DNA from 3 places in the Parabacteroides sp. CH2-D42-20 genome. Region 3 is predicted to be linked to each of the others. Evidence: riboswitches for the same ligand, from Rfam matches in the RefSeq annotation. Region 3 holds a riboswitch; each other region holds the start of a gene.
What was found. Region 3 has a riboswitch for thiamine pyrophosphate ahead of D7V92_RS05665 (sulfide-dependent adenosine diphosphate thiazole synthase). Riboswitches for the same ligand answer to the same signal wherever they lie in the genome.

Region 1: another riboswitch for thiamine pyrophosphate. It lies ahead of D7V92_RS08185 (TonB-dependent receptor); the one in region 3 lies ahead of D7V92_RS05665 (sulfide-dependent adenosine diphosphate thiazole synthase).
Region 2: another riboswitch for thiamine pyrophosphate. It lies ahead of thiD (bifunctional hydroxymethylpyrimidine kinase/phosphomethylpyrimidine kinase); the one in region 3 lies ahead of D7V92_RS05665 (sulfide-dependent adenosine diphosphate thiazole synthase).

Annotation. Positions count from the first base shown of each region.
Region 1 covers NZ_RAYG01000011.1:20,055-30,742, reverse strand. Annotated here, with positions in the region: gene sufD (Fe-S cluster assembly protein SufD) at 1-164, opposite strand, end outside; gene sufC (Fe-S cluster assembly ATPase SufC) at 157-912, opposite strand; gene sufB (Fe-S cluster assembly protein SufB) at 955-2,400, opposite strand; gene D7V92_RS08205 (CvpA family protein) at 2,431-2,922, opposite strand; gene infB (translation initiation factor IF-2) at 2,925-5,846, opposite strand; gene nusA (transcription termination factor NusA) at 5,867-7,132, opposite strand; gene rimP (ribosome assembly cofactor RimP) at 7,137-7,604, opposite strand; TPP riboswitch at 7,842-7,952, shown strand; gene D7V92_RS08185 (TonB-dependent receptor) at 7,995-10,193, shown strand; gene pnuC (nicotinamide riboside transporter PnuC) at 10,214-10,688, shown strand, end outside.
Region 2 covers NZ_RAYG01000024.1:68,511-79,198, forward strand. Annotated here, with positions in the region: gene D7V92_RS15015 (PepSY domain-containing protein) at 1-323, shown strand, start outside; gene cobJ (precorrin-3B C(17)-methyltransferase) at 380-1,792, shown strand; gene D7V92_RS15025 (bifunctional cobalt-precorrin-7 (C(5))-methyltransferase/cobalt-precorrin-6B (C(15))-methyltransferase) at 1,789-2,988, shown strand; gene cobM (precorrin-4 C(11)-methyltransferase) at 2,985-4,766, shown strand; gene cbiD (cobalt-precorrin-5B (C(1))-methyltransferase CbiD) at 4,766-6,637, shown strand; gene D7V92_RS15040 (BamA/TamA family outer membrane protein) at 6,790-8,019, shown strand; TPP riboswitch at 8,123-8,220, shown strand; gene thiD (bifunctional hydroxymethylpyrimidine kinase/phosphomethylpyrimidine kinase) at 8,215-9,063, shown strand; gene D7V92_RS15050 (thiamine phosphate synthase) at 9,056-9,652, shown strand; gene D7V92_RS15055 (thiamine phosphate synthase) at 9,643-10,371, shown strand; gene thiC (phosphomethylpyrimidine synthase ThiC) at 10,383-10,688, shown strand, end outside.
Region 3 covers NZ_RAYG01000006.1:82,062-92,749, forward strand. Annotated here, with positions in the region: gene D7V92_RS05650 (efflux RND transporter periplasmic adaptor subunit) at 1-809, opposite strand, end outside; gene D7V92_RS05655 (DUF6769 family protein) at 888-1,292, opposite strand; gene D7V92_RS05660 (hypothetical protein) at 1,363-1,782, shown strand; gene D7V92_RS05665 (sulfide-dependent adenosine diphosphate thiazole synthase) at 1,839-2,609, opposite strand; TPP riboswitch at 2,672-2,768, opposite strand; gene D7V92_RS05670 (hypothetical protein) at 3,169-4,497, shown strand; gene D7V92_RS05680 (ParB/RepB/Spo0J family partition protein) at 4,842-5,366, opposite strand; gene D7V92_RS05685 (DUF3440 domain-containing protein) at 5,350-6,651, opposite strand; gene D7V92_RS05690 (hypothetical protein) at 6,648-7,052, opposite strand; gene D7V92_RS05695 (glycoside hydrolase family 3 N-terminal domain-containing protein) at 7,138-9,468, opposite strand; gene D7V92_RS05700 (AAA family ATPase) at 9,527-10,174, opposite strand; gene D7V92_RS05705 (ATP-binding protein) at 10,320-10,688, shown strand, end outside.

The sequences.
Region 1 (10,688 bases), on a different contig from region 3:
TATTTATAATCCTCGCTTCTCGTGGAGGGGAATCCGAGTCGCTCAAAGTTCGCCAAGGCCTCAGCCCTGAGGGCATTCATCACCGGCGTACTATGACGACATACCAGATCCTCACATTGGGCGAAAAGATCGATATATTGTTGCTCGGCCTTCATATTACTCATCTCCCATCTCTTTCTTGATCCAGTCGTAACCTTTCTCTTCCAGTTCCAAGGCCAATTCCGGACCGGCGGTCTTCACGATACGGCCTTTGTAAAGCACATGAACCACATCCGGCTTGATGTAATCCAGCAGACGCTGATAGTGCGTGATTACGATAGCGGCATTCTCCGGAGTCCTCAACTGGTTCACGCCATGCGCCACGATACGCAAGGCATCGATATCCAAACCACTATCCGTCTCATCCAAGATCGCCAATTTCGGCTCCAGCATCGCCATCTGGAAGATCTCGTTCCGTTTTTTCTCTCCACCGGAGAAACCTTCGTTCACGCTACGGCTGGCTAGTTTATTATCCAGCTCGACGATCGCACGTTTCTCACGCATCAATTTCAAGAAGTCCGTAGCCGAAACCGGTTCCAGACCGTTATATTTACGGTGCTCGTTCAACGCCGCACGCATAAAGTTCACCATACTAACTCCCGGGATCTCGACCGGATATTGGAAGCTCAAGAAAATACCCTCACGGCTACGATCCTCGGGAGAAAGATCCAGCAGATTCTTACCGTTGAAGATAACCTCTCCTTCCGTTACCTCAAAAGCGGGATTACCTACCAATACACTACTTAACGTACTTTTTCCGGAACCGTTCGGTCCCATGATAGCATGTACCTCACCCGCTTTCACCGACAGGTTGATACCTTTCAATATCTCTTTGCCATTTACGTTGGCATGTAAATTCTTAACCTCTAACATCTTTTCTAATTGAAAATTGAAAGTTGAAAATTGAAAATTATTCTATCCTACGCTGCCTTCCAGCGAGATCGTTAGTAATTTCTGAGCCTCGACGGCGAACTCCATCGGTAACTTATTCATTACCTCACGGGCATATCCATTCACGATCAAACCGACAGCCTCTTCTACCGAGATACCCCGTTGCTGGCAGTAGAACAATTGCTCCTCGCTGATCTTACTCGTCGTAGCCTCATGCTCCACGATCGCCGTCTCATTCTGAATATCAGCGTAAGGGAACGTATGAGCTCCACAAGTAGAGCTTAGTAACAAACTATCGCATTGGCTATGGTTACGGGCGCCTTCCGCACGGGCGGACACCTTTACCAATCCCCGATAGCTATTCTGGCTATGACCGGCAGAGATACCCTTGGATACGATCGTACTTTTCGTATTCTTACCCAGATGGATCATCTTCGTACCCGTATCGGCCTGTTGGTAATTATTGGTCACGGCAACCGAGTAAAACTCACCTACCGAGTTATCACCCGCCAAGATACAGCTCGGATATTTCCAAGTGATCGCCGAACCGGTCTCTACTTGCGTCCAAGAGATCTTGCTACCCTCACCTTTGCACAAACCTCGTTTCGTCACGAAGTTATAGATACCGCCTTTACCTTCCTTATCACCCGGATACCAGTTCTGTACGGTAGAATACTTCACCTCGGCACGCTCGTTCGCCACGATCTCCACGATAGCGGCATGCAATTGGTTCTCGTCACGCATCGGCGCCGTACATCCTTCCAGATAACTTACATACGCCTCATCGTCTGCGACAATCAAGGTACGCTCGAACTGTCCGGTATTAGCGGCATTGATACGGAAATACGTACTCAACTCCATCGGGCAACGTACGCCCTTCGGTATATAAACAAACGAACCATCCGAGAACACGGCCGAATTCAAGGCGGCGAAGAAATTATCACGATAACCAACCACGCTGCCCAAATACTTCTGCACCAAGTCCGGATGATGTTGTACAGCCTCGCTGAACGAACAGAAAATAATCCCCTTCTCCGCGAGATTCTCCTTGAAAGTTGTCTTCACGGAAACACTATCCATCACGGCGTCTACCGCCATTCCGCTTAAATGCTTCTGTTCTTCCAAAGGAATACCCAGTTTATCGAATGTTTTCAACAACTCAGGATCTACCTCATCCAAGCTCTTTGGTCCCTTTTTTTTCTTAGGGGCGGCATAATAGATAATGTCCTGATAATCGATCGGCGGGATATTCAAGTGAGGCCATGTAGGCATCTCCAACGTCTGCCAATGGCGAAAAGCCTTCAAACGGAACTCGAGTAACCATTCCGGCTCGTTCTTCTTGGCAGAGATAATACGGACCGTCTCCTCGTCTAATCCACGATGGATCACCTCCGTATCAATATCGGTAACGAAGCCATATTTATAATCTCCGCTCGTTACCTCATTAATTATATGATTTGAATCCTGCATAATTAAAAATTAACCATTGATAAAAGCCCTTCATTCTCCTAATGAAAACAAATTATGTGGGAAAATTGTTGGTACTATTTGCTTCACGCTATAATAAAAACGAGATTCTATCTTCGATTGGCGATGAATCAAGACCGATCCACGATCCACGAACTCCAGCGCGTTCAACAGCAAACTGGTAAAGACCAAAACGACCAGCAACCCGAAAAAACCACCAAACAAATGGTTTATAACACTCAACGGTGTCGCCCCTACCACCTTGGTAACCAGTTCACCCGCTAGGATAAATACCCCCATAATCAAGATAAAACCCGCTATATAACTCAAGATCATAACCCCTTCTTCCGGAAACCAACCCAACGCCAAGATATATCCTTTCAGCCAAACCGCCGCTTTTCCGCAGAAAAATATCGCGATCACTAGGGCTATAAGCGAAACAACCTGTTTGATGATTCCATCAAACAGGCCTTTCACAAATCCTATCCCTGCCAGACATAGCAATGTAATGTCCAACCAGTTCATCGTTATAACGTCTTCTTAATTTCAGTCTCTTCGTAAGCCTCGATCATATCGCCCACTTGGATATCGTTGAAGTTCGTAATATTCAAACCGCAATCCAAGCCAGCCACGACCTCTTTCGCATCGTCCTTGAAACGTTTCAAAGAGCCTAGCTCGCCGGCATAGATAACGATACCGTCACGTATCAAGCGGATCTTGTTCGTACGTTTGATCTTACCTTCCTTAACCATACATCCGGCAACCGTACCGACCTTGGTGATCTTGAATACCTGCTGAACTTCCACATAAGCGGTAATCTCCTCCTTGATCTCCGGAGAAAGCATGCCTTCCATAGCGCTCTTCACCTCCTCGATCGCATCGTAGATGATAGAGTACAAACGGATCTCCACACCTTCCTTCTCGGCGTTTCTACGTGCTTGCAAAGACGGACGAACTTGGAATCCGATAATGATAGCGTTCGAAGCCGCTGCCAAAACCACATCCGACTCGGAAATCTGGCCAACCGCCTTGTGAATTACGTTTACCTGAATCTCCTCGGTAGACAAACGGATCAAGGAGTCGGACAATGCCTCTACGGAACCATCTACGTCACCCTTCACGATCACGTTCAACTCTTGGAAGTTACCCACGGCGATACGACGTCCGATATCATCCAAGGTAAGCATCTTCTGCGTACGAAGACCTAACTCACGCTGCAATTGCTCACGACGGTTAGCGATCTCACGCGCCTCTTGCTCAGTCTCCAATACATTAAATGTATCACCGGCCTGAGGAGCACCATTCAAACCGAGGATCAATACCGGCTCGGAAGGACCGGCCTTCTCCACCCGTTGATTACGCTCGTTGAACATCGCCTTGATACGTCCTTGATGAGTTCCCGCCAAAACGATATCTCCCATCTTCAACGTACCGTTCTCCACCAATATGGTAGATACATAGCCACGTCCCTTGTCCAAAGAAGACTCGATGATAGAACCAACCGCACGTTTTTTCGGATTCGCTTTCAAATCCAACAGGTCGGCCTCCAACAAGACCTTCTCCAACAACTCCTCGACACCGATACCTTTCTTAGCGGAGATCTCCTGACTCTGGTACTTACCCCCCCAGTCTTCCACCAAGTAATTCATATTCGCCAACTCCTCCTTGATCTTCTCAGGATTAGCATGTGGCTTATCGATTTTATTAATAGCGAAAACAATAGGAACACCGGCAGCCGAAGCGTGATTAATCGCCTCGATCGTCTGAGGCATCACGTTATCATCAGCGGCCACGATAATAATCGCGATATCCGTCACCTTTGCGCCACGGGCACGCATAGCGGTAAACGCCTCATGACCCGGAGTATCCAAGAACGTGATACGGCGGCCATTCTGCAACTTCACGTTGTAGGCTCCGATATGCTGCGTGATACCACCGGCCTCACCGGCGATTACGTTCGCGCTACGGATATTATCCAATAAAGAAGTCTTACCATGGTCAACGTGTCCCATCACCGTTACGATAGGCGGACGGGCTACCCAATCCTCCTCGTTATCATCTTCCTCATCAGCGTTGATCGCCTCGACAACATCCGCGCTTACATATTCAGTCTTATAACCGAACTCCTCAGCCACGATATTGATCGTCTCCGCATCCAAGCGCTGATTGATCGAAACCATAAGGCCGATGCTCATGCAAGTACCGATAACCTCCGTTACAGATACGTCCATCATGTTCGCCAAGTCGTTGGCCGTAACGAACTCGGTCAGCTTCAATACCTTGCTTTCCAGTTCTTCCTGTTCCATCAACTCGTGCTCACGTTTCACAGCGGCGTCACGTTTATCACGACGGTATTTAGCCCCCTTATTATTCTTATTATTCTTGTTGGTCAAGCGAGCCAAAGTCTCCTTGATCTGCTTTTGAACATCCTCTTCACTAACTTCCGCTTTCACCGGCTTCTTCAAGCGAGGCTTACGGTCGTTATTCGGACGATCGTCACGATTCGGGCGCGGATAATTCGTACCCGGCGTATTATTCACGTCTACCCGATCTTTCTTGATACGTTTACGCTTCTTCTTAGCGTCACCTTCCTCACCCGGTTTAGCAGGAGCGTTCGGTTTTATCAAAGTCGGCGAATTCGGACTCTTATGAGGAGCGCCCGGACCGTTGCTATTATTACCCGGCCGATTGTTATTAAACTTTTGCTTCTCATCACGCTCTTTCCGCTTCTCCTCCTTCGTTTTCTTTTTCGGACGAGTCGATTGGTTAAGCGCATCCAAGTCAATCTTACCGGTTACCTTGATCTTTGACTCCAATTTAACCGAGTTCAAACGGAAAAGATTATCATCCTTTTCCTCGGTCTTCTCTACTTCCTGTTCCGGTTTCACACTTTCCACCTTAGGTTCCGCAACAACCGGTTGCTTCTCTACGGTTTTTTCTTTTTCCACTTCCACTACTATAACTTTTTCTTCTTTTTTCTCCGTGGGAGCCTGCGCAGGCTGCGCGGGTTTAACAGGAGCTTGAGCAGCGGGAGCGGCAGGCGCTTCCTTCACTTTCGGCTCTTCCTTTACCTTAGGCTCTTCTTTCACCTTAGGCTCCTCTTTAGCCTTCGGCTCTTCCTGCTGTTTTTTATGTTGTCCACCATCCAAATCGATATGACCCTTCATTACGATCTTAGGTCTGAATTCTTCCGGTATCACTGTCTTTATTTCCGCGGTCTTCTCTTCTTTCACAGAAGGAACCTCTTTCCGCACACGATCCGCCGCAAAATTACGATCTTTCTCTGGCAGATCCTTTCCAAACTCTTTTACGAGCAAAGCATACTGTTCATCACTGATCCTCGTGTTGGGATTATCCTCAACCGAGAACCCATTCCGGTGCAGGAACTCAACCACCGTGTTGATTCCCACGTTCAATTTTCTCTGTACTTGAATTAATTTTATAGGCATATCTAACTTTGTCGTAATACTTATTCGTTACCTTCATCTTCAAATTCCGCAGATAAGATAGCTAAAAGATCGTCCACGGTCTGTTCTTCCAGATCGGCACGTTCAATAATCTCATTGCGGTCCATAGCAAGGACACTCTTCGCCGTATAGCATCCTATATTCTTCAGTGCGTCGATCACCCAGCTGTCGATCTCGTCGGAGAACTCATCCAAGTAGATATCCTCCTCGTCCGCTCCTTCGATATCACGGAATACGTCAATCGTATACTCAGTCAACATACAAGCCAACTTAATATTCAGACCGCCCTTACCGATCGCCAAAGAGACCTCCTCCGGACGTAGATAAACCTCAGCTTTCTTTTCTTCCTCATTTACACGGATAGAAGAGATCTTAGCCGGGCTTAAAGCACGCTGGATAAACAAAGAGAGATTTGAGGTGTAATTAATCACATCAATGTTCTCGTTTCTCAACTCGCGAACGATTCCGTGGATACGAGAGCCTTTCATACCTACGCAAGCCCCCACCGGGTCAATACGGTCATCGTATGACTCGACAGCCACTTTGGCACGCTCTCCCGGGATACGGGCGATCGCCTTGATCGTAATCAAGCCGTCATTAATCTCCGGAACCTCCAACTCAAACAACCGCTGCAAGAAGACCTTATCCGTACGGGAAAGAAGGATCTTCGGGTTGTTATTATAGTTATCCACACGTTGAACGATCGCACGTACGGTCTCTCCCTTACGATAGAAATCGGTCGGGATTTGCTCGGATTTCGGCAGTAGCAACTCATTACCATCGTCATCCAGCAACAGGATTTCTTTCTTCCACACCTGATAAACCTCAGCGGCGATGATGTGGCCGATTTTATCCTTATACTTAGCGTACAAGCTGTCTTTCTGCAATTCAAGTATCTTTGAAGCCAAAGTCTGGCGCAAGTTTAAGATCGCACGACGTCCGAAGTCCGCGAAATGCACCTCGTCGGTCACTTCCTCGCCCACCTCACAGTCGGCGTCGATTTTACGGGCCTCCGTCAACGTAAGCTGCAAGTTCTCATCCTCCAATTCATCATCAGCCACAACCGTACGGTTTCTCCAGATCTCGAAATCACCTTTCTCAGGATTGATAATCACGTCATAGTTCTCATCCGTGCCAAACATCTTGGCGATCACGTTGCGGAACGAATCTTCCAAAACGCTAATCATCGTATCTTTATCGATATTCTTCAACTCCTTGAACTCCGCAAGGGTGTCAATCATACTGATTGTTTCCTCTTTCTTGGCCATAATCTTACTTGAATCTTATTAAGTATTTTGTATATTTTATTTCATCAAATGTATACGACTCATCCTCTATCACGGTTACCTTCCGCTTAGCGCCCTCCGGTTTCACCTTCTTCTCAACAGAGACAACCACACCGTTCTCGTCGGCAGATTTCAACACACTTGTCAGCTTCGAGCCGTTTTTCAACAGCATCTCCACCTCGTTTCCGATGTTCTTGACGTATTGGCGAAGTACCTTAAAAGGAGAAGTAATGCCGGCGGAGCCAACCTCCAGCTCATAGTCCTCGACGTCACGATCCAGATGCTCCTCCAAATACCGGCTCAACTCAGCGCAATCATCAATGCTTACCGCTTCATCGTTATCAATTTCAACGACTATCAGGTTCCCCGGTTTAATCACTACGTCTACTAAATAATTGCTTGAAGAGGCTAGTTTTTCCTCTACTAATTGGCTTACCACTTTCTTTTCTATCATACACATATCTGTTAAGAACAAAAGAAGGGGACTACCCGCCCCCTCCTCAACTTCACTTAATCGCCCGCAAATATACAAAAAATCAATGAGTTCTCAAAATATCCTCATCTTTTTGCAGAAAAAATTAATACGACACAAACCGGATTACGATCGATAGTAATCAGAATTAATATCTATCGAAATCCGATTTACTATTGATAGTAATATTTATTAACACTTTTATGCCTATCTTTGCTGCCGAATACGAAGGGGTGCTCGCAAAATCATTCATGAAAGGAGCGGGCTGAGATCATACCCATAGAACCTGTACAGGTAATGCTGTCGTAGGGATTCATGCTTCTCCGATCCTTTCTATTCATCTATTTAGTTTTAAAGCAAAAAGATGAAAAGATGAAAAATGTATTGGTTATCTTGGCCGGCTCCTTACTGGCTACAACCGTCAAGGCACAAATGCCCAGTCCGGTCGACTCCTTGAAAATCTCAAAAGACGTATCTTTGGATGAAGTAGTTATTACCGCTACCAAAGTCGGGAAAGAAACCCCGGTAGCTTATAGCGACATCTCCAAACAAGAGCTAAGCAGCCGGAACAACGGGCAAGGTATCCCATTCCTTATCTCCCAATCCCCGTCTGTTATCATGACCTCGGATGCCGGAACGGGTATCGGTTACTCCGGTTTTCGTATCCGGGGTACAGACGCGAACCGTATCAATATCACGATCAATGGCGTACCGGTTAATGACTCCGAGTCTCATACCGTATTCTGGGCTAATATGGCCGATATAGCCTCCTCGGTAGAATCGATCCAGATCCAACGAGGTGCCGGAACCTCTACGAACGGAGCCGCGGCTTTTGGCGCTACGGTCGCCATGCAGACCGAGAAACCGTCCTTAAAGCCTTACGGCGAATATTCCGTATCAGCAGGTTCTTTCGGTACGCTGAAGCATACGGTAAAAGGCGGTACCGGATTACTTTACGATCATTTCGCTTTCGACGCCCGCTACTCCAATATCCGTAGCGACGGCTTTATCGATCGTGCCTCCGCCCGTATGAGCTCTTACTATGCCTCCGCCGCTTTCTATGCCGATAATACATTGATTAAATTCCAAGCCTTCGGGAACAGCGAGAAGACCTATCAAGCATGGAACGGTGTTCCGTCTTATTTACTTGACACAGATCGTAGCTATAATCCATGCGGAGAATATGAGGAAGATGGAGTGAAGAAGTTTTATAACAATCAGACGGATAATTATTGGCAACACAACTACCATTTAATGGCCAGCCAGCGTATCGGAGATTTCTGGAATATGAACCTGACCCTTCATTACACCGATGGTAACGGATATTACGAGGATTATAAATCGAAAGCCAAATTCAGCAGTTATAAGCTACCGGAATATATCGATCCGGAGGGTAATACCGTAAAAAAGACGGACCTTGTGCGTCGTAAATGGCTCGACAATTATTTCTATGGAGCCGTTTATAGCGCGAACTATCAACATGACAACACCCGCCTTACGCTGGGAACCGCCGTCAACCACTATGTAGGCGACCATTTTGGCCGGGTAATGTGGACCAAAAGCGCAAACGTCTTGCCACAACCGGATTACGAATATTACCGCAATACCGGTAAGAAATTAGACTACAACGTATATGCGAAATTGACCCAACGTCTTTCCCCTCTTTTCACCGGCTATCTGGACTTACAATACCGTGGGATCCATTACACCATTAAGGGAAACGATGACAAAGCCGAGGAAGAGCTGGACATTCATAAGAACTGGAACTTCTTCAACCCGAAAGCCGGTATAAACTTCCATAATAACGGCCATAACGCATTCGTCTCTTTCTCCGTCGCAAATCGGGAACCGAACCGTGACAATTTCACGGAGGCAGGCCCCGAAGAACGTCCTACCCACGAGACCTTATATGATTACGAGGCCGGTTATAGTTTTGGTAACAACCGTTTCCGGGTTGGAGCCAATCTCTATTTCATGGATTACAACAACCAATTGATCCTGACCGGCAAGATCAGCGAGATCGGTGAGGCCCTCACTTCCAATATAAAGGATAGCTACCGAATGGGCATCGAGCTTACCGGAGGTGTACAAATCACCTCTTGGCTGAATTGGAACGCGAACGTAACCCTCAGCCAAAATAAAATCAAGCATTTCGTGGAATACGTGGATAACTGGGATACCGGAGTACAAGAGATCAACGATCTAGGTACAACGAATATCGCTTTCTCCCCAGACCTAATCGCAAACAGCATGTTCGATTTCGCTTACAAAGGATTTATCGCTAGTTTCAACTCGCAAGTAGTAGGCCGCCAATACATAGACAATTCAAGCAGCAAGGATCGTTCCATCGATCCCTACTTTATCAATAGCCTACGTATCGGTTACGCCTTCCAGCCTAAGTTCATGAAAGAAATAACCCTAGACGTGACTATCAACAACCTCTTCAACGAGAAGTACGAGACCAACGCATGGGTATACTCGTATATCGAAAACGGCACACGTAAAAAGGATGACGGTTATTTCACCCAAGCCGGCACGAACGCCATGGCCAGGATCACCTTCAAATTCTAACTTAATTTTCAATTACTAAAATGGTTTGGCTAGAATACTTCGGAGTAATAACCGGTCTACTCTATCTCTTTCTAGAGATTAAACAACATAAGGCCATGTGGGTGGTGGGATTCCTCACCTCCCTCGTGTATGTATTTGTCTTCCTGTCCGCTAAGATCTATGCGGACATGGGATTGCAAACCTATTACGTAGGAATCAGCATATACGGTTTCTATCAATGGACCCGGAAGAAACATGAGACACACACGGAAAACGACAGTCTTCCCTCCGACCGTATCCTATACACCCATCTGAGCCTTCCGCTTTTCGTGGGGATTATCGGAACATTGGCCGTTGTATTCGCCATCTTATGGTATCTCCTTCATCAATTCACGGACTCTCCCATCCCCGTAGGCGATGCGTTCACCACGTCGGTAGGCATTGTCGCTACTTGGATGCTGGCAAGGCGAATTATCGAGCATTGGATTTTTTGGGTAATCGTAAACCTCGTTTCCG
Region 2 (10,688 bases), on a different contig from region 3:
TGGATGCTTATGATACGTATTATATCTCACGAAAAAGGAATTTAGAACTCCCGGTCTGGAAAGTATCTATTCAAGACGTGGATAATAGTTGTTATTACATTAATCCCCGTAATGGACAATACCGTTATGTAAATACGCCGTCTCGTTGGAACCATTGGATGTATCCGGCATTGCATAGCTTGAATCTGAAATTCTTGGTAGATCATCCGGTCTTATGGAATATCGTGATGTGGGGAACCATGTTGGGAGGCACGTTCGTTTCCTTATCCGGTGTATGGCTTGCGATAAAATATATCAGGCGAAAAGCGAGAAGAAAGAAGTAAAGCCTGTATATTTGTATTATATTTATTGAGAACATTGTATTATAAAATAGATTTGAATGAATAAAGGCAAGATTATAGTCGCCGGAATCGGCCCCGGTAGCGAGGCCGATATAACGCCTGCGGTTTTGGCCGCTATCCAAAGCTCGGATGTCATCATAGGATATAAATATTATTTCCGTTTTATCACCCACTTGCTTCGTGAGGGAACGGAATGTATAGATACAGGTATGAAACGTGAGCAAGCTCGTGCCGAGCAAGCTTTCGCTTATGCCAACGAGGGAAAGACGGTTTGCGTGATCAGTTCCGGTGACGCCGGTATTTATGGCATGACTCCTCTGATTTATGAGATGAAGAAAGAATCCGGAAGCGAGATCGAGATCGAGTCGTATCCGGGCATCAGCGCTTTCCAGAAAGCTGCGTCCTTGCTTGGCGCTCCTATCGGACATGATTTCTGTGTGATTTCCCTCTCAGACTTGATGACTCCTTGGGAACTGATCGAGAAACGGATTCACGCGGCGGCCATGGCCGATTTTGTTACGGCGATCTATAATCCAAAAAGCGAGGGACGTTATTGGCAACTCTATCGCTTAAAAGAATTGTTCCTGCAAGAACGCAAGCCGGAGACTCCGGTCGGTTATGTACGTCAGGCCGGACGGGAGGAGCAAGAAGTATTCGTCACTACGCTCGCAGATCTGGACCCCGAGCGGATCGATATGTTTACGGTAGTCTTGATCGGAAACTCACAAACATATCTTTCCGGGAATCATATGATCACTCCCCGGGGATATTATGGCGAGATCAAACAAAAGAAAATGGATACGGGTATCGGACAGGACATCATGATCCGTAGTTTCCGTACGATCGAGAAGGAATTGAAAAACCAAAAGATCCCGTTGGATAAGAAATGGGCGTTACTCCATGCCATTCATACGACGGCCGATTTCGATATGGAAAATATCCTTTATGCCGACCCGGATGCTGTCTCTACATTATATAATAAGATCAGCGGCGGGGAAGTTCCTACGATCATCACCGATGTCACGATGGCTGCTTCCGGCATTCGTAAGGGAGCTCTGCAACGTTTGGGTGTCGAAGTGAAATGCTACCTTCAAGACGAGCAGGTCGCTGAGATGGCTTCGAGCAAAGGAATTACCCGTACTCAAGCCGGTATTCGTCGGGCCGTGGAAGAGCATCCGACCGCTCTGTTTGTCTTCGGGAACGCCCCGACCGCCCTTATGGAATTATGCGATTTAATACGTAAAGGTAAAGCCACTCCAGCTGGCATTATCGCGGCTCCGGTAGGTTTCGTACATGTGCAGGAATCCAAACATATGGTGAAACCTTTTATCGGTATACCGAAACTAATCGTGGAAGGTCGTAAAGGAGGTAGTAATTTAGCGGCTACGCTAGTGAATGCCATCCTTTGTTTTAATGACGCAGAACAATTAAAGCCGGGAAGAGACGTATGAACCGATTTTATGTCATAGGGCTGGATGATAATATGCGGCAATACTTTCCGCCGGAGATATTGGAGATAATCTCGTCCCACCGGGTGTTCTCCGGAGGCGTGCGGCATCATGAGATCGTACGTTCGCTCTTGCCCGAGAAAGCGGACTGGATCGATATAAAAGTCCCGTTGGACGAGGTCTTCGATCGCTATCGTTCGTACGACGGTCGGGAAAGCATCGTTGTATTCGCTTCCGGAGACCCTTTGTTTTTCGGATTCGCCGTTACGATTCAAAACCGATTGCCGGATGCGCAAATCCGCCTGTACCCGTCATTTAATTCCTTGCAACTCTTGGCACAAAATCTATTGATGCCTTACCACGATATGCGGATCGTCTCCCTTACCGGACGGCCTTGGCACGAGTTCGATCGTGCCTTGATCGAAAGTGCGTCTAAGATAGGCGTGCTCACGGATCGGGAACATACGCCTACGACTATCGCTCGCCGGATGCTGGAATACGGCTATGATAATTATACCATGTTCGTGGGAGAACGGTTAGGAAATACCGAACGGCAGAGCATCCGCCAATTCAGTATACAAGCCGCGGCAATGAATAATTTCGTTCATCCGAATTGCTTGATCCTAAAGAAAGAGCGTGACGGGCATTCCCGTAAATTCGGCCTGCCGGATTCCGCGTTCGAGCATTTGAACGGACGGGAGAAGATGATAACCAAAATGCCGATCCGTTTGTTATCTTTAAGCATGCTGGATCTGAGAAACCGGGAACGTTTTTGGGATATCGGCTTTTGCACGGGTTCTGTCTCGATAGAGGCTAAATTGCTGTTCCCTCATTTGCATATCACGAGTTTTGAGATCCGGGAAGAGGGACGAAAGTTAATGACTGAGAATTGCCGTCGTTTTGGGACTCCGGGTATCGAGGCTATAATCGGAGATTTCTTATCGGTGGATTTATCAGCGTTGGAGGCTCCGGATGCAATCTTTATCGGCGGACATGGCGGGAAATTAGTGGAGATCCTTATGGTAGTTTCCAAAAAGATGAAAGAGAACGGTGTCATCGTCTTCAACTCCGTATCCGACGAAAGCAAAGCGCTTTTAGAGGAAGCGGTCCGCCAAACCGGTCTTCGGATATCCGCCCAAACCCGTATCACGATTGATGATTTTAATACGATTACCGTGAATGTTATTTATAAATTATGAGTACAATATCAATTATTCCAATATCCGATAGCAGCCGGGGGCTTGCTGAGCGAATTCTTGCTTCTTATCCCGAGGCGAAGATCTTACCATTCGGCTCTTTCTCAAAAGAGGTTTTTCACGAATCCAGTAGTTTGGTATTTATTGGAGCGATGGGAATTTGCGTACGCAGTATCGCTCCCTTCGCGGAAGATAAACATACCGATCCGGCCGTGGTTTGTATAGATAGTACCGGCAAATACGTGATTCCTGTTTTATCTGGACATATCGGTGGAGCGAACGATCTTTCCAAAGAGTTAGCGAACCTATTAGGAGCCGAAGCGATTATTACGACACAAAGCGACAACGCAAACCTATGGGCGCTCGATACATTAGGGAAGAAATACGATTGGACCTTGATCGCCAAAGATAGCAATGCCGCCATCTCCACTTTTGTCAATGGAAAACCGACAGCGCTACTCCTTGATATACGAGATAAAGGAACGGATTATTTGGAGCGTACGGTCCCGTCTCATGTCTCTATCTTTTATTCCTTCGAGGCGATACCGCAGCAAGACTATGAGTTATTGATGATCGTCAGTCCCCAACAATACGATACATCCATCCCTACGATCACCTATATACCGAAAGTCCTCCACCTAGGAATGGGTTGCCGCAAGGATATGCAAGGCGATCCTACGGTCGTTTACGAACATATTAAAGATGTATTGCGTGATAAACGCCTATATCCGGAAGCTTTGGCGGATGTAAATACAATCGATTTGAAGAAATGCGAACCGGTGCTGACATTACTGGCTTATGGAGTTATGGAATGCCCTTTCCACACCTATACATCGGAGGAGCTGAAAGATATCCCGGTACCCAATCCATCGGAGAAAGTACTGGAGGTAACCGAATCCCCAAGTGTATCGGAAGCTTCCGCCATTTATGCGGCTCATGGCGGTCCGCTTTTGGTCGAGAAGCAAAAAGCGGATTTAGGGAAAGGAAATGAATATACCTTTGCCGTAGCGTTAGATCGGGCGGCCTGCCGCAAGGGACATATCGAGATCGTAGGAGCCGGTCCCGGCGATCCGGACTTGATCTCTATCCGCGGACGGCAAATGTTGGAGAAAGCGGATTTGATCCTGTATGCAGGAAGCCTCGTCCCGAAAGAACTTACCTTATGCGCGAAGGCAGGCGCTACGGTGCGAAGCTCGGCGGATATGAATCTGGAAGAACAGTTCGCGTTGATGAAAGAGTTTTATGATAAAGGATTGTTTGTCGTTCGTTTGCACACGGGCGATCCTTGCATCTATGGAGCTATTCAAGAGCAAATGAATTACTTTGATCAATACGGGATGGATTATCATATCACTCCGGGTATTTCCTCTTTCCAAGCCGCCGCCGCCGCTCTTTATTCCCAGTTCACGATTCCGGAGAAAGTACAAACGATCATCCTCACTCGTGGCGAAGGACGTACGCCCATGCCTGAGAAAGAGCAACTGCACAAACTGGCTCAAAGCCAAAGTACGATGTGTATCTTCTTAAGCGCCGGTGTCGTAGAGAAGGTCCAAGAGGAATTATCGCGACATTACGCTCCAACCACTCCGGTAGCCGCTTGCTATAAATTGACATGGAAAGACGAGCGGATCTACCGTGGGCAACTGAAAGATCTCGCGAAAATCGTAAAAGAGAATCATCTTACACTGACAACATTACTTGTCGTCGGGGATGCCATCGATAATCGCAAGGGTCTATCCCGCTTATATGCGGATGAATTCAAACATCTTTTCCGTAAGTAATGATACTGATCCTTGGAGGAACGACAGAAGGCCGTGTGGCTGTGCGGGTAGCGGACGAGGCAGCCGCTACCTATTACTATTCTACGAAAGGAACTTTGCAATCCATTGAATGCGCGCATGGAATCCGTTTGACCGGAGCCATGAATGCGGAGGAAATGGAGTGTTTTTGTCGTGACCACGCGATTAAGCTATTGATTGATGCGGCACACCCTTTCGCTCAAGTGTTACACCAAACGATCGAAAAAGTATCGAAATGTTTACAGATTCCGGTGATCCGTTACGAACGTCGGTATCCACCTCGTGATGAGGACTTGACTTGGTGCGATAGTTATGCAGACGCAATTCACCAAATGGAAAACAAAGGTATCCAACGGCTACTTGCCCTCAGTGGCGTGAACACCCTTGCCCCGCTCCGCCCTTATTGGCGATCGCATACCACTTGGTTCCGTATATTGGAGCGGGAGGAATCTTTGTCGTTGGCCGAGAAGCAGGGCTTCCCCCAAGAACGTCTGGTTTTCTATCGAGAAGGTGAGGATGAGTTAAAGTTGTTGGAGCAACTCCATCCGGATGCGATCTTGACAAAGGAAAGTGGTTTCTCCGGCTATTTTACGGATAAAGTGAACGCTGCCCGCCAATTCGGAATACCAGTATTTGTCGTGAAGCGTCCCGCATTACCGGAAACTTTCTACCGAGTGTATGGTGAAGACGGATTGCGCAAACAAATCGAACGCCTATTACCCGAATTCTTTCCCTTGAAAAGCGGATATACGACCGGAGCTTGTGCTACCGCCGCCGCAAAAGCCGCTTTATTGACCTTATTATCAAGGAAGGAACAAACAGAAAGCCAGATAACATTACCCTCGGGAGAACAGATAACGTTGCCGGTAGCCTATACCGAATGGGCCGGGTGTTCCGCCGCCACCTGTACCGTGATCAAGGAGTCTGGGGATGATCCGGACGTGACGAATCATAGCCGGATCCGGGTTACTGTTCAATTATCTCCCGATGCATCCGGTTGTGCCACGGTAATGGCACAAGAAGAACATTGTCAAGAAACAGAAAGCGACGATACGGGAAGAGTCATCTTCCAAGCAGGTGAAGGAGTCGGAACCGTGACCCTTCCGGGACTCGGCTTGAAAGTCGGTGGCCCGGCTATAAACGCCACGCCCCGTAAGATGATCCGGCAAGAGCTGATTCCACTCCTGCCCTCACCCGATTCCGTCGCTATTGTCACGGTCTCGGTTCCCGGTGGCGAGGAGTTGGCGAAACGTACCTTCAATCCGAAACTTGGAATTATCGGGGGAATCTCCATTATCGGGACATCCGGAATCGTGCGTCCTTTCTCATCGGACGCTTTTATCGCCTCGATACGGAAAGAAGCCAGTGTCGCCAAAGCGATAGGTTGCGAGACGTTGGTTATTAATTCCGGGGCGAAGAGTGAACGCTACCTTCGGAGCTTATACGCTTCTTTGCCTCCACAATCATTCGTCCATTACGGGAACTTTATCGGAGAGACGCTAAAGATCGCTGCCGATTTAGGTTTCAAGCAGGTTATCTTAGGCATCATGATCGGCAAGGCGGTGAAACTTGCGGAAGGTTTCCTAGATACACACAGCAAAAAAGTCGTCATGAACAAAGGCTTCCTTCAAGATGTAGCGAAAGAAGCGAAATGCGAGGAGGCGACCGTAGATGCAATCAATCGGATTACGTTGGCCCGTGAATTATGGGAGCTTCTTGCGGAAAAAGAACAAAATCGTTTCTTCCCATTACTTTTACAAAAATGTAAATCGTATTGCGCTCCTATCCTTCCCGACGGCGAACTAACCTTGCTGTTAATATCCGAAGAGGGCAAGGTCTTGTATCAATCTTAGCTGTAGAGACGCAGCACGCACTCTATGTCTCTACACCCCCCAGACTGTAATAGCATTTCTTTTTAGCTGTTTATTCTTTTTTATTAGGGATTCTTTAAGAATACATATTAGGAGGATTTCGTACTTTTGCCCTCTAAATATTGATTAAAATAATGTTTAGATATCTTTTAATTTATATGGCCTGCCTTCTATTCGCCTTTTCCGTAAAGGCGCAAGGTATTTCCAATGACACGATTCCGAAAGAAGTGCTGATGCTGGACGGTAAGCCTATGACCGAAAAGCAAATACAACGTTATCATAAACAATTACATAAAGACTCCATACGGGCCAACAAAAGGATCTGGTGGTCTATCCTTGGCGGACCGTCTTACACGCCGGAAGCCTCCTTTGGCGTAGGTGGTGCGGTTTTGGCTAGCTTTCGCTTAAACAAGAATGATACGATATCCCAACGATCGTTTATCCCTGCGGGATTTAACATCACCTTAAATGGGACGTTCGTTTTTGCCGGTGCCGGCACCTTATTCTTCAACGAGAATCGCTTCCGTATTTATATCAGTTACGGTTATCGGAACGAACCTTCGCATTATTTCGGGAAAGGCTATGAGACGATTGAGCAAATCGAGAAGAGTGACTCGACAACGAAATTCCACAAGAGTTCTTTCCAACTATATCCCCGTTTCGTATGGGAAGTTAGGCCTCATTTATATACGGGCCCTCTTTTTGATATTAATTTCAGCAAATCAGATGATATCAACCCGGTGATGGCCGAAGATCCTTATTTCAATAAGTTCAAACGAGATTATGTCAATATCGGTGTCGGCGGCTTGATTCAATACGATACACGAAATGATGTGGCGACCCCAAGTTCCGGTATGTTACTAAGTGCGATCGCTAAAGTATATGGAAAGTATTTAGGCGGTGCATATAATTATGAGATGTTTGAGCTGGAATACCGCCAATTCCAGCAAGTATTTCGTCCTCGTAGCACCTTGGCATGGATCGCCAAGACACAAATCGGTGTGGGAAACGTTCCTTTTACGGAGCTTCCTTCGTTTGGCTCTCCTTTCGATCTTCGCGGATACTATTGGGGCAAGTTCCGTGATAAGACCATGGCGTATGGGATTCTGGAGTATCGTCATATGTTCGGCAGCGTGGAGAAATATAAGAGCGGTAATTTCTGGGCGAAGTGTGGTTTTGTTGGCTGGGTCGGCACGGGTACGATCGGAAACGCTCCTATCGTAGACTGGAATAAATGGAAGTTCAACTACGGCGTAGGCTTACGTATCCAAATGCAACCCGGCAAGAACTTCCGCCTAGACGTAGGCAAAGACCCGAACCAAAAAGGGATGGCGGTTTATATGAATATGACGGAAGCCTTCTAAAACCAGAAGGCTCCCGTCTACGATTTATGGAAGTATAACCTTGCGTTAAAATTATCGTTTAAAAGCCGGAAATATCTTAATATCGATTTTTTTCACTAAGTTTGCGTCGTCGAAGGGGTGCCATACTATATGGGCTGAGATCATACCCTTACTACTTGATGCGGGTAATGCCGCCGTAAGAAAAACGAATGTTAGATGGATAAAAATGAAACGTACCGTTATCCGGTAGCTTTAACGATCGCGGGCTCTGATAGTGGCGGTGGTGCCGGAATACAAGCGGATATTAAGACTTTTACCTCGCTGGGGGTTTTTGGAGCCTCGGCGATAACGGCTATAACCGCTCAAAACACACAGGGAGTGCGAGGGATCCAAGCGATCTCTCCCGAGATTTTGAGAGGACAAATCGAAGCTATTCTTGAGGATTTCATCGTAGATGCCGTAAAAATAGGGATGCTACATAACAAGGATGCCGTAAAGGTCGTATCTGAAACTTTATCTTCCTTCCAACAGACTTCTATCATTTTAGATCCAGTGATGATATCCACGAGCGGAAGTAAATTATTGGAGGATGACGCCATCCGAACCATCATTGATGAGTTGTTCCCTAAAGCGACACTGCTTACTCCGAATATTCCCGAGACGGAATATCTTTCCGGTATAAAAATCAATAACGAGGCGGATATCTTACTTGCCGCCCGGAAATTGCAGGAAAAAGGATGTAAGGCTATATTGATCAAAGGGGGGCATATTCCCGGAGTAGAAACGGTGGATCGGTTATTTATCAATGAGAATAATCCGATTTGTCTGGCCTCGCCAACAGTGGAGACTTTCAATACCCATGGAACGGGCTGTACGCTATCGTCCGCCATCGCCGCTTATATGGCACTCGGCCATTCATTGGTGGAAGCCGTACGATTAGCCAAGGAATATATGAATAACACGCTCGTTCACGGGGCAAATGTATGCATGGGAAAAGGGCACGGACCTGTAAACCACTTCTTCTCACCCTCTGCCCTTCATAAAATCCGATGGAATCATGAATAAGCTGGTCGTAATTACTACACCTTATTTTTTCGCAGATGAAGCTTCTTTGATCGAACTTCTATTCACGGAAGGAATGTCTCGTTTACATCTACGTAAACCGGATTGTAAACGTGATGAATTGGAGGGCTTATTGGATAAAATCTCTCCGGCTTATTACGACAGGATCGTTCTTCATGATTGGTTTATCTTGGCAGAAGAAAGGGCTTTAGGAGGAGTCCATTTGAACAAGAGGAACCCGGAAGCTCCACCTTTATATAAAGGCAGTATAAGTCGTTCTTGCCATAGTCTGGAAGAGATTATCGAGTATAAACTGGTATGCGACTATGTATTCCTTAGTCCGATCTTTCAGAGTATATCCAAAGAAGGATATGGTAGCGGATTCCCCTTAGATGGATTGCGAAACGCAAAGGGCATCATCGATGATAAGGTGATCGCCTTGGGAGGAATCTGCTCACAAACAATAACGAAATTAAGAGATATCCCCTTCGGCGGTGTCGCCGTTCTCGGGGCCCTTTGGGGAAACGATCCCTCCCTTCTTGTTGCGGATCAACTCATAAAACAATTCAAACGATTACAAGTATGGCCTTAAATTATTATTTCGGATATGATGAGAATGGAAGAGTCGGTCGGAGAACAACCGGATTACGCCCTCCTTTTGGTGGGAGTAACCGCTTGATGTTTATAACGCATCGTACACCTAAATATACGGAATGCGACGAGGTACGCATGGCAATCCAAGGAGGATGTTCGTGGATACAATTGCGTATGAAAGACGGGATCTATGAGGATACCGTACGTAAATGTGCCACTATCTGCGCGGACGAATGTGAGCGAATCGTGGATTTCTGCGTAAACGATGATCTGGAAGCCGCCGTGACATGTGGCGCTACGGCTTGTCATCTAGGTAAGAATGACATTCCCTTGGATATCGCTTGGGAAGTACTGAAAGACAAGTTGGACTCCAATGCCATCTTCTATATCGGGGCTACGGCTAACACGTTCGAGGATATCCGGCTGGCCGTAGAACGAGGCGCCTCGTATATCGGACTAGGGCCGTATCGCTTTACAGGTACCAAGAAGAATTTGAGTCCCATCTTAGGTTTGGAAGGTTATCGTAAAATTATCGTTCAATGTAAGGAGGCTGGCATTGATATTCCTATCTTCGCGATAGGTGGTATTACGTTGGAAGACGTAGGCCCTTTGATGGAGACGGGTATAACCGGAATCGCTGTTTCGGGCGCGATTATCAATGCCCCCGATCCCGTGGAGGAAACCCGCCGGTTTATAGAGGAAATCAATAAGTACTAAACTAAATACATATGGCTAATAAAAAGAATATGCATATTTCCTATCCGTCCTCGGAAAAGATTTATGTCCCGGGCGAGATCAATAAGATCAAGGTTGGTATGCGTAAGATTAAATTGTTGGACACGGTAACCTTGGATGAGCATGGAGAACGAATCTTCAAGAAGAACAATCCGGTAATCGTTTACGATACGAGCGGCCCGTATTCCGACCCCAAGATATCGATTGATATCGCTAAAGGACTTCCTCGTATACGTGAGGAGTGGTACGGTAAGCGTAAAGATGTGGTTCAATTGCCGGAATTGACTTCCGCTTATGGC
Region 3 (10,688 bases):
GCGGTTTGGATCATGGGAAGATCGTTGTAATACCTCTCAGACACGTCCGCACGCAATACCAAACGATTGTTTTGCGAGATCGTAGCCAAAGGCTGGCCTACGGATACATAATCACCCTCTTTCACTTGGATGTTCTTCAAGTAACCATTCAAGGGAGAGACTACAGACACACCTTTCGCCGTCTGTTTTCCCGCTATCGCCTCATAAGCGACCTTGGCGTTCTCGTAATTCAAGCGGGCCTGCTCGAAATCCTTGGCGGATACGATCTTATCGCCTACCAAGGCTTGCATACGCTCGTATTCCTTTTTCGCCGTCTCATAAGCGAATTTAGCCCTTGCCGCCACGTCTCCATCCGAGAGGGCGTTGGAAGCGATACTCAACACGGCCTGTCCCTTGCGTACCGCCGTACCATCTACGAATGGCAAGCTACCAAACGAGATCACGCCGGGGACGGTAGCGACGATCACGGACTCCTCCCCTTGCGCCGCCATTACTCGTCCGCTCGTCTTAATCACATCCGTGAAAGGAGCGGGATTAACCGTTACGGTCTGCAAACCAACGGCCTCGGCTAAGGCTTTCTTAAAGACAATCTCGCCGGGATGGGTACCACCAGCCTCATGCTCATGGTCATGGCCTTCGTGTTCATGTCCCTCATGATCATGATCGTGATCGTGATCCTCACCTTCATGCTCATGGTCGTGAGCCTCTAATTCATGATTATGCTCATCGTGTCCGGCTTGCGACGCATTTCCCGCACAACCGGCAAACAGGTAAGCGCACATCGCACCTACCAAATATATTTTCTTCATTGTGTAAAAAATCTTGATATCGTTAATAATAAATAGATAGGGGCAAGTCTGTCCTCACCCACTCTCACAAACGAGATATCAAGACATAGGAGGGGCACGAAGTCCCGAGGCACTCACTATCCAAGTGTCGTGCAGCGACTCAATGTAGGGGGCGTTCTCGTGATCAAGGAGCTGTCCGCAAAACGCCGGTTCAGGTGGATAAATGTAATCAAATAAGACGAGTAACGGCATCAGATGTATATCCACATCTCCATCCATAAAATGAGAAATATGCGTACTGAAATAGGCCAAGTTATGCCCGTCGCAACCGCAATCATGCGTATCAGTGCTTTTATCGCCATGCGCTTGCTCCGCAGTCAAGGATTGATAACAAGGCATCCCGTCCCGGTGATGATGGTGAGGGATAACCACAGAAAGCAATGCCAAGATGCCGGCCATCAGCACCACGTATTGTACAATCCTCTGTTTCATTTTCTCACGCATGGCACAAAGATAAGGATATTTTTCCGTTTTTTACATGAATGTTGTAAGTTTGCGGTAAATAAAAAGATAGATGAAGTTTGGAGTAAATAAAAAGGTATTATTATATACCGCCGGTTGCGTATGGATTTTCGCCGGTATCAATATCTTACGCATCGGTATCATCACATGGTTAAACGATACCCATTATTGGTTATTCAAGATCGGGGAAGCGACCATCGTTTTCTTACTTTTCTTCAATTTGGTCTTTAAACGGCTTTTCTATAAACATTCCGAACGGATCTCCCGGAAAAACGGGAAACATTGCCCGTTCTCTTTCTTCGACGTGAAAGGTTGGATTATCATGATCTTCATGATCGCTTTCGGGATCACGATCCGCACGTTCCATTTACTGCCGAATTCTTTCATTTCCGTATTCTATACGGGATTATCCACGGCGTTGATCATAACGGGATTCTTATTCTTGAGACAAGGAAAAACCGTTGGGAATTGAGAATTGAAAATTAAAGATACAACAATCTATAATTTTCAATTCTCAATTCTCAATTTTCAATTCCCAAGTTTTTCGCAGATCAACTCAGCAGCCTTCTTGCCGCTCATCAGCATGCCGCCAAAGATCGGTCCCATACGGAAGCTACCGCTTACGCCGTTAGCGGCCATACCGGAAACGAATAATCCCGGGTAGATCTCCTTCGTGTTCTCCACCGTCGTCTGCTCACCCAGCTCCACATTCAAGGAACGCTCGCCGATCACGCCTCCGGTCGGTGTATTCAATTGGATATCATTCTTACGGGCTACCACACGGGCAATCTCGCAATCATGCCCCGTACCTTCCAAGACAGCCTTAGCCATGATCGTCAACGGATCCACGTGCATCCCTTCACGGATTACCGGAGCCCAGTTCACTACCACACCGGCTACGGCATCGTTATGAAACACCACGTCCTCTACCGAATAGCAGTTAAAGATCGTAGCGCCCGCCTTCGTCGCCTGATAAATCAAAGCAGAAGTGGTATGTACCGAATCCATGATATACGTACCATTAGCACCTTCCTTATAGCTTACGCCCAATTCCTTGATAATCGGCATAGCCTCTTCCTGCACCACGATATCGTTGAACATCATAGCGCCGCCCCACATACCTCCACCGGGAGCCAGCTTACGATCAAACAACGCCACCTTCTTACCGGCTTTCGCCAAGAAATAAGCGGCCACGATACCGGAAGGTCCCCCTCCCACGATCGCTACATCCACAGACAAGTTGCTCTTCAACTTCTCGAAGTAAGAGTCAATGATTCCACTTGAAACAATCTGTTCCATCTTAATAACTAATTAAAGTTTAAACATCAGGGAGCACATAGAGGTAACGCCCCCTTTATTTCCTCGTTCTACCTTATTTTCCCTTCGCCGGCATTACCCGGATCAGGTTCGATGGGTATAATCTCAGCCCGTATGACTCGGGCACCCCTATGTGAAAAGTCGGGGGCAAATGTACAAAAAATTAGTATAACTGTACACCTTCAGGTTCCACTTCTATGTTTCCCCTCAATTTTTCCGTCATTCGGATGGATAATGTATAAGATGCCTTGAAGATTTGCCACCAATTTCATCGGGTACAATAGCCAATAACATTCATAATAAAACCATAGGTTATCAGTATAATTATCACGGTATGTTAGTCTTTTCCTTGTTGCAATGCAAATTCTTTGCAAAAATCATCGGTCAAATAATAAATATCTGTAACTTTGCTTACGATAAACGTAGTGGTATTAAATCTGTAAATCTTGTAATTAGGTAATTCAAACTTATAGTTTCTATCTCTGGTTTTCAATTTATCAACCAATATGACTCATATTAATCCTTATAAATCACTGCAATTATGTCAATGCATGCTATAGAAAGTTTGGTGGAATATTCCGTGATAACAACAGCGACCGCCTCTCCTGTTCCACCTTTGGCACAAAGTATTTGTTATAGTCTTTACCAAATCCAGAATCAACTGGACTGCGGGTACACGGTATTACGGGTTCGTGATGAACTGGAACAACTCGGTTATCTCTCTCTTTTGCCTCCTGAGCAATTGCCGGAGCCGGAGCGTAGCGAGGCGAGGCGGCTTGCCGTAGAGGGCGGTTTCTTGAAAGATGGTACTTATGTGGACGGTTGTTCCGGAAAGTGTTGTGTCACCGCAGGGACTGCGTTATGGAAAAAGCTGCTTGAGATGAGTGTTCTTCCTGTATCGGCAAAGGCGGAACTTCGGCTACTAGACCCTTTGGAATTGGCGGAACAAATTGTTCCCTTAGCTTCTAAGGCACTTGCCGAAGGGGATAAAAGAGGAGCCGATACGCTGGGACATTGGTACGCATTCTTTCCGCTACTTTGCGTAGTGGAAGGTTTGGACGATGACAATGCACCCGAACCGGAAAGAATCCAAGCGTTGCTCCGGCTGCTGGCAGTTCCCGAAGCGTTTGAAGTGGCAGGAGCCTATGGGAAAGAGATGGATTTCGATTTTGAAGAAGAGGAAATGTCTTTCCTTGCCGGTTGGGAGACCCCGTACAACCAGTGGAAAGAGAAACAGGAATCTCTATTTCCAGAATTTTGTAAACGCATAATGTACAAGCTTATAGAAAAGCATGATTTTGCGGAAGCCGACCGTTATGCCTCCCTTACAGGAAATGAAAATGATCCGTCACGCCTGCTCCACCGTTGCGTGGTCAGTTTCGCTTGCCACCAATGGCTGAAGGCACAAGAACCGGGCACATTGCCACCGGAACGCCTGCTCTCTCTCCTTGAGGTCAAAGAGGGGCTTGAGTACCTGAGCGGACTGCCGTTAACTGAGCAGGAACTTGCTACTTGCCGTATTTATTTGTTACAGACACTTGTATTGTTGGGTGATTATCCGGCTACCATCGAAATGCAGCGATCCCTGTTTACGGAAGCTATCGACAAACTGGAACAATACCCCGAAGGAGAGACAAAACAGATACAACAAATCGCATTATCCATCAGCTACTACCAAATGCTATACACTAATCTTCCGGACGATTATCCCTCTAAGAAAGAATGGATGCGAAAAGGCTTTCCCGGATTGATGGAACTACCCGGCATCAAACGGATATGTGGTGAACTGCTTCCTGAAATGCCGCAAATGGCAGATACGCTGCAAGGATATATGGAACAATGCGATGCCTTGATACAATATCTTAAATAAAAGAAGTTATGTGCTTTACCGTCAGAAAAATCAATATCATATTGTCGCTGCTGTTAGTGGTGGTATGTTCTTGGGGACAAGTAACGGATGCGAAGAATTTTACAATCACTCCGCAAACCGTAGTGAAAACCAATTTGCCCAAACAGGCTCCCTGCTTGTTTGAGTTGCAAGACATATTGAGAGAACGATTCGGGCAAAGCGCCATTATGGGAGGGTTACGGGCAAAAGGCAATTCGGTATCGAGCTTTGGGCAGACTCTGAGTTGGAAGGGAAAGAACATTATATACTCGATATATCGGCGAACAAACAAATTGCTCCTCAACATATTGAGAAATGTAAAAAGCTTAATCTTCTTCCGACCAGTCATCAGACCAACCGAATTCTTTATCCCGGAATAATTCAGCTAATCCCGAAATCTGCTTGAACCGAAGTAACTCATTTTTATCCATTCCAATATTACGCATGATCCACTTATCAGACATCCCAGATTTGACCAACTCCGTAACAATCTCCGTCATAAGTTCCAAGTTGTGCATCCCTCGAGCCCTGTTATGGCGAATGGTTGAAGCCATTCGGTTTGAAATATCTTTCTCAATCACCGTTACAGGCAACATTCCTTTCTCACGATCATAAATCCTTTGAGATTGCTTCATAACCAGATAACGATGATAACCATCTACTATCTCATATAAATCATCCTCTTCAAGATAATAACAGACGCAAGGCATCGTATAGCCATCCTCCCAAATGGAAAGTTCCAATAATCGCATTTCCGGTGGTGCCATGATATTAGGGTTATAGCTGTTGGCTACAATTTTTTCTATAGGGACAGCCCTAACACCATATGCCGGACTAACAAAGTTTCCCATGCTTATAAAAATTATATTTGTCCATTACTTCTTTTCTCATATCCCTCTCTCGTTTTGTCTGGGAAAAACCCATATACTTGCATGTATGATCGTTTTTCAAAATACAAACACACATACGTTTGTAAGTAGGGATTTCTTTAAACTCGGGTATATTGATATCATCGATATACTCCATCCGTACTGGTTTCTTATCCGTATGGTAAGCGGTACATTCTTCCACAATGATAGGAATATTAGCCGCCCGTAACTTAGCGATTGTCTCCTCACTGAGGCATCCCCCTTTTTCTCTCCAGAATTTACGGCTGACTCTTAACTTATTCAAATAGTTCTCACGAGTTTCTTCGGGTAAGGTATTTAGGAGAAAATACATATATTTCTCCCAAGAGAACCCGGCTGGGCACTTGATAGCCCTCCATCCCATAGCGGAGGTATTCCCATATATACCGGCAAAGCCAACACCGTTTACACGTCCAACCATCCGCCCCCACATGTCGGGATCGACAACTTTGTAAATGAACAGTGTGGATATCGCTTGGGATATGAATGGGCTCGCCACACGTTGCCGGGACAAAGGCACCCCTGCTTGATAATACAAATCATACAAATGATTATATGGCCAACCGAACTTTCCGTTCGCTATCCAGATATCCTGAGTTTTCCAATCATAAATAGGATATGCGTTATATATAGAATAATTCATTCTGCGAGTCCATTTATAATTAGCTAGTTTTCTGTAATTCTTATCACTATGTATGGCCCGCCACCTATTAAAACTCTCTTGGGTACGGATACCAACAAGGCAACATATACGCCGGCCCATTTTCCGTTGATACAACCAAAAAGGGAACATATTCTGAAAATCATAATCCCACATGTCCTCCTTGAAGAAGTCAAAGTCTTTCGCCCGGAGACATGAATGGGGCATCTCTCGAACCCAGATATCCCGGCACTCCTCGCTCCAAGGTCTCCAATATTGTTGAAACATAGATGTACATGTCTGGACTTTAAAAGGAACACAACAATGATAAATATCAAGGATATCGGAATTAGCGGCATAAACCTTTTCCACATATTCGGTCGTCTGGCTGTATTGAACCTCATAATCCATATGAAATACACCTAGTTTTCGTCCCGGAGCGTATCTACGAATATAATCTACACACAAATTCAACAGTACACCACTATCCTTTCCGCCGGAAAAAGAGACGTATACGTAATCGAAATAATCAAAAATGATCTTCAATCTTTTCTCTGTCGCCTCGTACACATCCATTCTTCGCATCATGACTCTACCTCCGGTAAATAATGCATTTTATCATAATTTTTCCACTCAACACATGTCTGGAACTTTTTTTGTGAGAACACTTTTACATGACGTTTATGCACAACAGCCATAAGTGAAGCTTGAGATGAAAAATCCTTTATGACTTCTTCAAGAAGTTCACTCAATACCGAAGGATCGTCACCACTCACGAAATAATTGTCTATAGAGTAATAGATATGTCCTTTTTTTACAGGCATAAAACCAACAACAGCCGTTTCATGAAAGGCTATATACCAAACGTGGCTACGAGATGTTTTAAAAGGGTAATTGTTATTTTGTCGCAAAATGGCTGGATTCATGACCAAAGGCGCGACAAGTTCATATAACAATTTGTCCGTTCCCTGCAATGTCATAATTTTCATGGTCTGCACTTAATAATATTACCATGCAAATTTAGGCATTATATATAGATACCGTAACCACAAAAACACAAAAATGTAATTTACCCTATTTATATTTAGTCACTCGCTCATCATCGATAACGCCTTTCCAATTCATACCAAAAGCGAAATCATACAGATGGCCCTCGCTGTCCGTATAGCATTTCATATCCCGGGGAACATCCTCGAATTGCTCCTCCACGATACGCATATCTGCCGGCATCTGCAAAGGCAACAAAGCGGAAGGCTCGGCTTTTCCACTGATGATATCCAAGACCGCTTGGTTTTGTACACCGAAGTTCACCAAAATGGCATCCGCCGAACCCTCGAACTCGGACATAATCGTGGGCTTATCCATCTCCAAAGATACGATTACAGGCTTACCTTTCATTTTAGCCTTTGTCTCCAAAACAGAAAGCATATCCTGCTTATTAGCTGTTTTCACGGACTTACCTTTATAAGAACGGTTCGTGAAATTCTCAAACGGATCTCCCCCCGCCAAACTTGGGTTACGGGCATAGGTAGCGGTATAATCATTATACTGTAAACTGATAGGCATATAACCGTTTCCTCCTTTCTCACGATCGGATTTATCATACCCCGTACCACTGTTCGGGCTCGTCATAAAGACGATAGCGAAATCCGCCTCATCGGGATTATCAACGACCGTAAAATACTTACGAACCAAATCCAAATTCACCGGATCATCCCTATGAGCCTCGCTAGTCGTTCCGAAGAAACCGACTACCGCCGGATAATAACGTTTCGGAATATACGCCTTCATCTCCTTACTCATAGGTAAGGCGTTTCCCTTATTTTTCAGCATCACGACAGAAGCGAGCTGGGCATCGTAAGCCTCCTTCATAAAATCAGGATTCCCTACGATCTTTTGGGATTCGGCAGGGTCTAAATAGGGATTCTCAAATAATCCTGTCCGAAAGATATTCAGTAATAAACGTACGGCAGAAGTCTCGAAACGTTCACGCATGGCGGGCTCTCCCATCTCTTCCACACCCATCTTATAAGCCTCCAATACCGGGCCTTTATCGTTATTACCACCAAACTGATCTACGCCAGCCATCAAAATACGGTAATGCCGTTCGGCAACAGAAAGCTCCTCCGCTCCCCAAGGTTTTCCGGCGAAGGTCTCTATGCCCGTCTCATCACCCGTGATTCCCCAGTCTGTACAAACCACACCGTCGTATCCATATTTCTCACGTAATTGATCCGTAATCAGATAACGGTTGTAACTATTCGCAATATCCGCACCATCCGGATTCAGTCCGACAGAAATCGTATAATAAGGCATCACCGCAGAAGCTTTGCCGGTAGCTCCATCCAATTTAAAGGCGCCTTCCACAAAAGGCTTCTTTTGTTCCTCGATATTCTTTCCGGGGTAAACGGCGTATTTACCATAACCGTAATGAGCATCACGTCCAGCCTCACCCGGTCCACCCCCCGGCCAATGTTTTACCATGGCGTTTACGCTCTCATAGCCCCAACCGTCACGAATCTCTTTCCCACCGGTTGAAGTCTGAAAACCGTCCACATACGCACGAGACATATCCGTAGCCAAGTCCGGATCCTCTCCAAACGTACCGCTCACACGGCTCCAGCGGGGCTCCGTCGCCATATCCACTTGCGGGGACAAGGCGGTAGCGATACCTAACGCCCGATATTCAGCAGAGGCGATCTCACCAAAACGTCTCATCATTTCCGGACGGAAAGTAGCCGCCAAACCTAAAGAACCGGGCCATAAGGAGATCTGTCCTCCACTACCAAAATTATACTCTGTATCCGCAGCCGTACCATGGCGAGGATCGGAACTATTATTGGCTGGGATACCGTGACCGATGCCCTCCACTAAAGCTTGCACATTATTATTCCAGCGAGCCGCCACTTCTGGGCTTTGTACTCTCGTAACCAATACATGACGAACATTATCCTCGGTGAGGAATTTACGCTGCGCATCGGAAAGATCGGATGGCTGGGCTCCACTCTCATCAAAAGATTTGCCATTGTAGGTAGAAGCTCCAAACCCTTTCGAGGCACCGGGGATAGATTGATGGGCGCTATAAAGCATCAATCCGGCGATCTCCTCTGTAGATAACTGCCCGGCCAAATCAACGGCACGTTCCTCGGGGGTAAGACGCCAATCCTCATACGGATCAAGCAACCCGTTCCGATTCAGATCTTTGAAGGCATATCCGTCAACGGCAAGAAGTCTCACCCCCGAATTGGCCGAATATCCTAATACAGCTCCTTCTTGCTGGGTAACGATACGGATAGAATCTTTCTCTACCTCCGTCCACTTCGTGCCCGAACAAGCACAGGTGGAAACTAACAAGGCGCCCAACATACCATGGGTCAGCCGAACAGTAATAAAAGGTTTTCGCATACTTTCTTAGTTTTAATAGGTTAATCTCTATTCAATAATGGTTTCTCAAGAATACGATTTATCCGAAATGAGGCGGACGCTTATTCAATCTGCGCTCGATAAAGCTTTTCATAAATTCCACGGTCTCGTCGATCCCTAATACGGATACATCGATCGAGAAATTATAAGAAGAGGCCATTCCCCATGTCTTATTCGTATAATAATTATAGTAAGCCGCACGGGATTTATCAGTCTTCTCCATCATGTTCTTCGCCTCTTCCACTGTCACACCATGCCTTTCCACGGTCTTTTGGACTCGGCTCTCCACTGAACTATGGATAAAGAAGCTCAAACAAGCCGGATCATCCCGGAGGATATAATCAGCGCAACGCCCTACCAAAACACACGACTCAGTCTCCGCCAATTTACGGATAGCGTCACTCTGTATCTTAAAAAGACCGTCATTAGACAAAATATCATTATAAGGCGTAAACATCCCTCCCATAAAAGAAGAGTACCCCATCGTAAAAGCGTACGATAAACCACTGGAGGCACGTTCGTCCGCCTTCTCGAAAACATCCTCGCATAATCCACTCTCACGGGCCGCCACGGTAATCAGTTCCTTATCATAGTAACCGATACCCAACTCCTTCGCCAAACGTTGTCCGATCTCGCGGCCACCGCTTCCGAACTGGCGGCCTATCGTCAATATGATTTTATTATCCATAGATTTCAAGTTTAATTCAACTATTTACAAACGTACAAAATTATTTTTAAAGCCACGATAATAATATAATAAACACTAAAACAAAAAATAATCAAAGTTTATACTTACATTTGTTTTCGAATAAATTTAGTACACTCAATTTATCATGAATAACATTCATTCCAATACAACATTTCTTAATGAGGCTATAGACAAGAAGACCGATGTAGAAGATGAAAAGACCGACTTGATTTTGGCCAATATGATTGATTTGCGAAAAACGATGTCGGATGTATTGTCACTTCTTCTTGGAGCCAAAGAAAACTCGGTTATTGACCAAGCGCTATTCCGCATCTTACAATTTTTCGATGTGGATCGGGTGTATATCGGAACATTTGACGAACAAACTCATACTGTTGACTTTACGAATGAAGTTACTTGTGATGGCATTATCTCTATGCGAGAGGATTTACTGCGTCAACTCCCGCAAGACGAGATTCCTTGGTGGTACGATAGTATCAAAAAGGGCATGGAT